DNA from 2 places in the Bacillus sp. NPDC094077 genome. Region 1 is predicted to be linked to the other one. Evidence: riboswitches for the same ligand, from Rfam matches in the RefSeq annotation. Region 1 holds a riboswitch; the other holds the start of a gene.
The links. A riboswitch is a leader RNA that binds a small molecule or an ion and turns the genes downstream of it on or off. The one in region 1 is predicted to bind FMN.
Positions count from the first base shown of each region.

Region 2: it holds a riboswitch for FMN, as region 1 does, so the genes downstream of both, ribD (bifunctional diaminohydroxyphosphoribosylaminopyrimidine deaminase/5-amino-6-(5-phosphoribosylamino)uracil reductase RibD) here and ACQKNR_RS10980 (ECF transporter S component) in region 1, are expected to answer to the same signal.

Region 1 is NZ_JBNNUF010000003.1:435,068-439,812, forward strand. Features, by position in the region: gene resE (sensor histidine kinase ResE) at 1-23, shown strand, start outside; gene ACQKNR_RS10965 (cob(I)yrinic acid a,c-diamide adenosyltransferase) at 149-730, shown strand; gene ACQKNR_RS10970 (peptidoglycan DD-metalloendopeptidase family protein) at 815-1,429, shown strand; gene ACQKNR_RS10975 (hypothetical protein) at 1,597-2,283, opposite strand; FMN riboswitch at 2,527-2,666, shown strand; gene ACQKNR_RS10980 (ECF transporter S component) at 2,829-3,407, shown strand; gene ACQKNR_RS10985 (ferredoxin) at 3,529-3,777, opposite strand; gene ACQKNR_RS10990 (helix-turn-helix domain-containing protein) at 4,077-4,745, shown strand, end outside.
Region 2 is NZ_JBNNUF010000001.1:629,107-633,851, reverse strand. Features, by position in the region: gene ribBA (bifunctional 3,4-dihydroxy-2-butanone 4-phosphate synthase/GTP cyclohydrolase II) at 1-759, opposite strand, end outside; gene ribE (riboflavin synthase) at 772-1,416, opposite strand; gene ribD (bifunctional diaminohydroxyphosphoribosylaminopyrimidine deaminase/5-amino-6-(5-phosphoribosylamino)uracil reductase RibD) at 1,398-2,510, opposite strand; FMN riboswitch at 2,819-2,962, opposite strand; gene ACQKNR_RS03200 (CDGSH iron-sulfur domain-containing protein) at 3,152-3,394, opposite strand; gene ACQKNR_RS03195 (YqkC family protein) at 3,498-3,743, shown strand; gene ACQKNR_RS03190 (alpha/beta hydrolase) at 3,754-4,677, opposite strand.

The sequences.
Region 1 (4,745 bases):
ATTTGCCGAATCGTATAATTTAGATATACGTTTTTTAAGTTGATAATGAATAAAGTTCTACTGTTTTTATTTTGTTGTAAAATCAAATAAATAATAGTAGGGCTTTTTTCTTTTTAAGTCGAATTAAAAAGAAAGGTGCTGTAAAGAGATGAAATTATACACAAAAACAGGAGATAAAGGAAAAACAAGTGTAATAGGTGGCAGGGTGGATAAAGATAATATTCGTGTAGAAGCATATGGCACGATAGATGAAGCGAATTCTCATATTGGATATGCGATGACTAAGCTACAAGGTCAATCTTTTGAATATATTTACAATGAACTTGAAAATATTCAACATGAACTATTTGATTGTGGAGGAGACTTGGCGATAGTAGAGCAAAAAATTCCTTATAAAGTAACGATCGAAATGGTCGAAAGCTTAGAAAGAAGGATTGATTCGTATATAGAAGAAGCGCCACCGTTAGAGCGTTTTATTTTACCAGGTGGTAGCGAGGCGGCAGCTGTTATTCATATTGCACGTACTGTTGTAAGAAGAGCAGAGCGCTCTATAGTATCATTGCAAAAAGAAGGGGAAATAAATGAAGTCGTCCTAAAGTATGTAAATAGATTATCTGATTATTTGTTTGCGGTAGCTAGAGTAATAAATACTCGATTACAAGTAAAAGATGTAGAGTATAACCGCAGTGCATTAGTTTTTCGTGATAAAAAAGAGAAGGGAGTGGAGTAATTCACTTTCTTTTTTTGTATACTTTTTTCTGTAATATACCAAAATAGAGAAGGTATGGTGGTAATTAGAAAACGGAGGATGTATATGAAAGTGTTAAAATGTGGCGTCATGTTATTGACTGTATTGTTGTTATCTCAATTACATGTTTACGCAGAAGAAAATCGATGGACATGGCCCGTTGAAGGTCAGATAAGTGATTATTTTGGGACGAGGCATGGAAAACACTACGGTATTGATATAGCGGCACCGATCGGAGCGCCTGTGGCAGCTATTCAAGATGGTAAGGTGACAAAATCTTATTATTCAAATAGTTATGGAAACGTTGTATTTATTAAGCATGGAGAATATGAGGCTGTGTATGCGCATTTAAATAAGAGATATGTAGTTCAAGGGGACTATATTTCAAAAGGAGAAAAAATTGGAGAAGTAGGAAACACAGGAGAATCGCGAGGTGCACATTTACATTTAGAACTTCATCAAGGAAGATGGACGATGGCGAAAAAGAACGCGATGAATCCATTGCTTGTTTTAAATGAACAAAGAAATGAAGTTGTTTCTTCATCATTATATGTCGTACAAAAAGGGGATACTTTAGTTAGTATTGCACGGAAATTTAGTATGACACTTAAGGAAATTAAAGAAAAAAATGGATTGCAGCAAGAGCGCATTTATCCAAATCAACAATTATACGTTAAGTAAAGGAACCGCCCCAAAAGTATAACCTTTGAATAAATTTATTTTCTTCCTAGTAAAGATTGCAATAGTAAATGAAATTGTATCGATACAAATTGAGATATATCGATATAACAAGAGCGATCTATACCTAACAGAAAACCGTCCCAAAATTTATTTTGGGACGGTTTCTTTTACCAAAAAATAAAGACACATATAAATCCAGAAATAGCTAAGTAGCTATATAAGTAAAAGACTTTTGTTCTTGTTTTCTCCTTTGTACGAAACAGTACAATAGTCGGTTCAATTAAACCAATTGTCAGACAAAGTAAGCCAAGAAGCATACATCCAATTGAAATAGAGTACAGGGCAATTTGTGGTGCTTGAAATGGAATCATCCATTTTAATAAAAATGCAATAAGTGCAGTGTAGCAAATGCTACCGATGTATTTATTCAACGGTGTATTAGAACGGAAACCAGGAAGTTTGTTTAAGAAAGAACGGGAAACAACTTCTGTTTGTAAAGATGTATGCTCTTCGATAATTTTTTGAGCTTCCTTTCCTTTTTGGAAAAGGGATAATATCCAGTTTCGCTCACCTTGAAAAATAAATTGAGAAGTTGTCAAATAGTGATCAACCTTTACTTTATTCCAACTCTTCCATGGATGACGCTCACACAATTTTAATTTACTTTCTGTTTTTTTATCATACTGATAAATACTGATGCCATCTTCATCGAAAACGGCATAGTATGTCTCGCTTGAGAATGTGCCTAAATCGATTGGACAGTAGAAAAGTAATTCTTTTTTTAAGTAAAAGTATTCTTTTCTTAAGTTTTTTTTCATTGCTTCTCGAATAGAGTGTCTTTTATCTTTCTTCATGACATTTCCTCCATAACTCAGAAAATGTTCTTATCTTAACAATTCAACATCTTATCATTTTTAGTTATATATGGCTAGGGAATTCATAAGAGAAATACCGAATAATAAAAATATGGATTGTATTGTAAAATTTTTCGGTTTAATTGATTACTGAAAATAAATAACTAATTTTTAATAAGTTACAATTTTTTAGTTCACAATGTTATTAGGTTGTTGTATAATGAAGGGGAAAATAGAATATCGGTCTATCTTCGGGGCAGGGTGAAAATCCCGACCGGCGGTGATGAACTATTTATGATTTCGTTCTAAGCCCGCGAGCCGTTAAGGCAGGATTTGGTGTGATTCCAAAGCCGACAGTATAGTCTGGATGGGAGAAGATGGAGGTTCAAGCGTTCAAAAAAGATATGAATTTGAATGTCTGTTTGGTGTGCCTTAAATTCTCCCTTTGTGTAAAACACAAAGGGTTTTTTCGTTCTATGAAAAAATAGGCATAGCAGAACCTTTCCACTTTCCATGAGATGATCGATGGAAAAGGAGAGAGAAGGATGAAACAAAAAAACAGTGTAGTGCAGATGGTGAGTGTAGCGATGCTAAGTAGTATTGCATATTTACTGATGATGTTGGATTTCCCGTTCCCAGGGCTTCCGCCATTTTTAAAAATTGATTTTAGTGATGTGCCAGCTCTAATTGCTGCAATTATTTTCGGACCAATGGCGGGGGTAATTGTAGAGGGGATAAAGAATATTTTATATTACGGGATTCAAGGAAGTTTAACAGGAGTGCCAGTTGGAGAAATTGCAAACTTTATTGCAGGATGTTTATTTATTGGACCAGCAGCTTTCTTATTTAGAAAGTATCGTACTGTAAAGAGTTTAACGACAGGATTAATGCTAGGGACAATTACAATGGCGCTAATTATGAGTGTATTAAACTACATCATCATATTCCCAGCTTACACTTGGTTTTTAAATTCACCAGCTATGTCTAGTGAGGCTATAAAAACGACTGTTATAACGGCAATCTTACCGTTTAATTTGATTAAAGGAATTGTAGTAACAATTGTATTTGTAGCGTTATTCTCACGCCTGAAAGTATGGGTGTTTGCAAAAATGAAAAATGCATAAAATATAAAATAAAACCATTAGTAGTATGGAACTACTAATGGTTTTATTTAGTAGATTGAAAATAGAAAACAAAAAACGCCCCTCATTAATATGAGGGGCGTTTTTTGAAGTTAATAAAAGACTATTCGAATTTTAAAGCATCGCCGTCAAATGATTCGTCAGCAACTTTAATTGAGTCAGTTGGACAACCTTCGAATGCATCCATCATATCTTCAATTAATACATCTGGAATTTCAACGATACCTTGGTTATCGTCTAATGTTACAAATGCAATACCCTCATCATCATAGTCATAAATGTCTGGGGCAGCAGCGCCACAAGCACCACATGCAATACAAGTATCTTTATCAACGATTGTATATTTTGCCATCTTTTTTCCCTCCTGATAATATGTATGTGAAAAGCTCGCCATAAAAATTATAACCTTATTGTAAAACGGTTTTTAAAACTTTTCAACATAAAATTATAATGATAATCCTTATCAATTAGAGTGTCAACTTATTTTTTAATTATGTCATAAGATTTTCAAAATACGTAAATGTTATTTCGTTTGGTACAATAGAATATATACAAGCATATGGTGCGAATATGATAAGTTTAATGAGTAACAGTAGACGGTGTAATCATACTGAAAAAGGAATGAAGTTAAATTGGAAGGTGGAAGCGGTAATGCAAATACAATATACTTTATTGTATTGTTTAAAACAATTGAATGGTGAAAGGACCGTTTCTTCTATTTATTATTTATTAAAAGGAAAACGTTCTTCGCAAACGTTACAAGATGGAAATATGTTCCGGATTTCTTTTTTATTCGGAATATATAAATCGTTAAATAGAACGGACTATGATCGTGAAGTTGCAAAGTTGTTGCAAGTAGATTTTATTCAAGAAATACATGAAAATACATATGTGTTAACACATGTAGGTAAAACGCAGTTACATAAATGGGAGGAAGTTTATGCTTTTCCAACGCATTTACATGGTTTGCACTATGGTGAATTAGGTGAAACATTTTGGAGAAGATTAGCATTAATTATTCAAACTATATCTAATTTACAACAGAATAATACGAAATTTATCCCCATTCAACAAGATACAGAAATAATGGTGTGGGTGAAACATTTTCTCACGGGAGTTCCGTATAGGAGAAGTGAATTGGCGAGAAGGTTATGGAGAGAAATACATAATCTTTTAGAAAAAAGTAATTCAATAGAAGCAACGATTGTAACATATCGACTAACGGGTTATGAACGTATCGGTTGTACATTGCAACAATTAGCAGAAATTACGAAACAAGATATATTTCGAGTGTATTTTTTGTTTTGGGGGACAATTCAC
Region 2 (4,745 bases), on a different contig from region 1:
AGAATGAACACGTACAAGTATCGGTTCTCCTGTTGAAATATCACCTTTTACGAGCGCGATATGTTCTTTTGTATCCAGTGAATTAGAATAGCCAATTGCATGGAAAGTACCGAAATCTGTAGGTAATGTAATTTCCACTTCTCTCGTCACAAGTGTTTCATGATGACGGCGATAAGCAATTAAATCTTCTATCGTAATCATTTTTATATCGAATTGTTTTGCGCACTGTAGTAAATCAGGTACACGTGCCATCGTACCGTCCTCATTTATAATCTCGCAAATAACTCCAGCTGGCTCAGCTCCGCAAAGTTTGGCTAAATCGACAGCAGCTTCTGTATGACCCGCACGGCGCAGTACACCGCCTTCTTTCGCAATTAATGGAAAGATATGTCCAGGGCGATTGAAATCAGCACCTTTTGATACGGGATTTAATAATTCTTGTATCGTAGTTGCACGTTCGTGAGCGCTAATCCCTGTTGTTGTAGAAACATGATCAATGCTTACTGTAAATGCAGTATGATGTGAGTCTGTATTATGAGATACCATTGGTTCTAATTGTAGACGTTCTGCATGGTGTTCTGTAATTGGAACACATACGAGACCACGACCGTGAGTAATCATAAAGTTAATCGTTTCTGGTGTAATATACTCTGCTAAAGCAATAAAATCGCCTTCATTTTCTCGGTTTTCATCATCACATACGATAACGACTTTTCCTTGTTTTAAATCTTCTAGAGCTTCTTCAATACGATGAAACATTATGTTTCCCCCTTATAGAAATCCGTTTTCTTGTAAAAAACTTTCGGTCATTGAACTTGTTCGTTTGACGGGTTTAGAGATAAAGCGTTCGATATATTTACCGATCATGTCACACTCAATGTTTACGATATCTTCGGCATTCTTTTCTCCGATGACAGATTCGCTTACTGTGTGCGGGATGAGTGAAATTGTTATGGAAGATTCGTCTATATCAAATATCGTTAAACTCGTTCCATCAACAGCAACGGATCCTTTATGCAAACAGTAGCGTAGCAATTCATCAGAAATTGCTATTTTGTAATAGATGGCATTGTAGTGTTGTTTTTTAGTTAAAATCGTCCCGATACCGTCGATGTGTCCTGTAACGAAATGTCCACCGAATCGTCCGTTTGCAGACATTGCCCGCTCTAAATTTACTTTAGAATGTGGTTTAAGCATACGAAGTGATGTTGATTGCATCGTTTCAGGCATTGCATCAACTGTGAATGAAGTAGTTGTATAACTAGTTACGGTTAAGCAAATGCCATTCACCGCGATACTATCACCTAACTTCACATCGGATAAAATTTTGTTTGCATGGACAGTTAACTTCATCGCTTCTCCGCTTTGTTGCATGTTTGCTATCGTTCCTAATTCTTCTACAATTCCTGTAAACATTCGGGCACCTCATTTCGGGCATTCGCAACGATTTTTATATCATCGCCAATTTGTTTCATCTCTTGAATTTTTAAGGAAAGCGCATCTTGTAATTTTGAAAAACCATTTCCTCCAAATAAAGTAGGAGCATCTTTCCCACCAATTAATTTCGGACTTATATAGGTTACAATTTCATTGAAATTGTTTGTTTGTAAGAAACTTGCATGAACTGTTTGACCACCTTCCACGAAAAGAGAAAGGATTTGTTTTTCACCGAGTAGGTTTAAAACATCTTGGATTTCAATTTGTTTCGTTTTCATTTGGAATATAGCTATATTTTCAGATTCATAAGAAGCTATTTTCTCTTTATCTACATCCCTACCGACAATAATCCATGTCGGTGCTAAACCATCTGTTATGACATGAGAAAATGGTGGCGTTTTTAAATGGGTATCTAAAATAACGCGAATTGGATGTTTCCCTCCATTTGTAATTCTTGTTGTTAAGTGTGGATTATCAGCAATAACTGTATTCACTCCAACAAGAATCGCATCGTGTGTATGGCGATATTGGTGAACATCAGCTCGTGCTTCTTCACCTGTAATCCACTTACTTTCACCAGTTGCAGTTGCTGTTTTGCCATCTAGGCTCATCGCTGTTTTTATTGTTACAAATGGGTGTTTCGTTTTCATATAGTGAAAAAAGAAACGATTTAATAAAGTGGCTTTTGCCTCAAGAATACCGGTAGTTACTTCGATGCCAGCTTCTTCTAATCTCCTTTTTCCATTACCAGAAACGAGAGGATTGCAATCAAGGGTAGCAATTACAACCCGTTTGACTCCTTTTTCGATGAGCAAATCACAGCAAGGTGGTGTTTTTCCAAAATGGCTACACGGTTCAAGTGTTACATAAACAGTAGCATGTTTTGCTTTTTCACCAGCCATATGAAGTGCGTGAACTTCTGCGTGTTCTTCACCAGCGCGTAAATGAGCCCCCATACCGACGATGTTTCCATCTTTTACAACAACAGCACCAACCATAGGATTTGGACTTGTTTGTCCTGATGTACCTTCTGCTAATTGCAAGGCAATCCTCATATATTCTTGATCTGTCATTCTCTTCACCTCTCCTAAAAAAATCAAAAAACCCCAAGGATTTAATATCCTTGGGGTTTGGGAGACGTGATTTCTAGACATATAGTTCGAATACAAAAGCATAGGAAAGAAACCTAACGAAGATTCATATTTTTGCATAAGGAAAAAACCTAGCAAAGATATCAAATTTTTTAAACGCTAGTTGTCTCTTTTTTATTTCAGTATAAAAAATGAGTATAGAAAACTAAACATATATAAAGATTCAAAACGAATTTTTAAAAATATGCATACTGAAATAAAAGTGTATTCACTATATAAAAAACTAGAAACATATCCTTCTCCCATCCAGACTATACTGTCGGCCCTAGAATTTCACTAGATCCACCGTTTTCGAGTTGAAAACGGGTCACGGACTTAGAAGTTTGCACTTCATCACCGCCGGTTGGGAATTTCACCCGACCCCGAAGGATGCTGTTTGCTCAAATTATAGCACAAAAAAGAAAAAAGGCTAGTAAAAATATTCGAATGTGAAGAATTGTGTGAAAATATACGTGGATTTGAATGAGGAAAAAAGTGTTAGAAATGTTGTAAGGAAAAGGGATGTAGGAAAGTTAATCAAAAGAAAAAACATGCACAAAAAAATGTGCATGTCACATACAAAATTATTCAGAATCTGTTGCTCTAACAACAGATTCGAATTTACCTTTATGCGAAGCATCGCAATAAGGCATATTTTTTGATAAGCCACAACGGCATAAAGAAAATGCCGGTTTTGCTGGGAATACATTCCCTTGTGAGTCGACTAATTCCACGTCCCCTGTAACGCGAAAAGAGCCATTATCATTTACTTTAATTTGTACTTTTGCCAACGTTATCCCTCCTTCCCAAACGCTTAATTTCATCATATATTCAGGAAGGGGACTTGACAATATAAAAAGAGTACTTTGTTTAGAGAAGAAGAGGGTGTTATAATGGTTTTTATAACTGACTAGAGTAAGGTGACGAAAGATGGATAAACAATTACGTACATTACGAAATATTGCAAATGAGCGCACGTGGGCATCATTTTTGAATGATAATCATCCATATAGTTTATTGCACTGGTCCATTGCCGGTGTAGGACAAGAATCGAAGGATGTTTGGTTACTTCAAGATGAGGTAACATTTCAAACGACAGAATTTCCAACGCTAGATGATGCGGTACAATGGATTTCCGAAAATATGGAACAAGTTACAGACGTGTTAGCGCAATAAAAAAACAGGCTTATGCAAGCCTGTTTTTTGTTTCTTTCACATATGTGTTTAAAAATTGATCGACGGCTGCTTCATACTCTTCTTTATTTTCGTTATAAGAGCAAGCGTGTGCACCGTGTTCTGCAATATAAAGTTGTTTATTATTTTCCTTTGCTTCAAATAGTGCTTTAGTCATATCAGCTAAAATATAATCGTCATCTTTACTATGAATAAAGAGAACGGGATTGTTAATATTTTTTATACAATCGATTGGTGAAACTTCACGAATTGTATAACCGTCACGAACTTTTAAAAAAGTGTTTGCTAAAGGTAATAAAGGCCACTTTGGTAAATGGAATTCAACTTTTAAACGATGCTGTAATTGCCCATAGAAATCAGAGAAAGGACAATCAGCAATATAAAAATCGGCACCATCTTCTACAAGTCCCGCATATTGAAGAAGAGTTGCAGCCCCCATAGATTCACCATGAATACCAAGTGTAATATTTGTACCAAAACGACTTTTTAGCCAGTCAACGACTGATTTCAAATCATGTTTTTCATAGTATCCATAGCTTGTTGTTTTTCCGCCAGTTTTACCATGACGGCGATGGTCATAAATAAATACGTTATATCCTCTGTTTAAAAATAAGTTTGCATATTTTACAGAGTTCATTTTATTTACAGTTACGCCGTGACAAAAAATCATAAACTTATTGGAATGATCAGCAGGAATATAATATCCATGAAGATCATATCCGAATTGCGAAGGGATATGAATTTCTTCTTTATGAAGAGCATCAAAATCTTTTATACGAAAATGCTTTTTCGTTTCTCTTTCTAGAACTTCTTCCTCTGTCTTTTTCTTCAAATACATAACTTTATTTGTAAAGAAAATCCCAAGGGCAGTTATTGCGCCTAGTATAGTGAACAATGCTGCAAAAAAACGTTTCATACTTTACCTCATCCTCCAAATATCGTTACATGTGATACACTTACATTGTATCACAATGATAGAAAAGG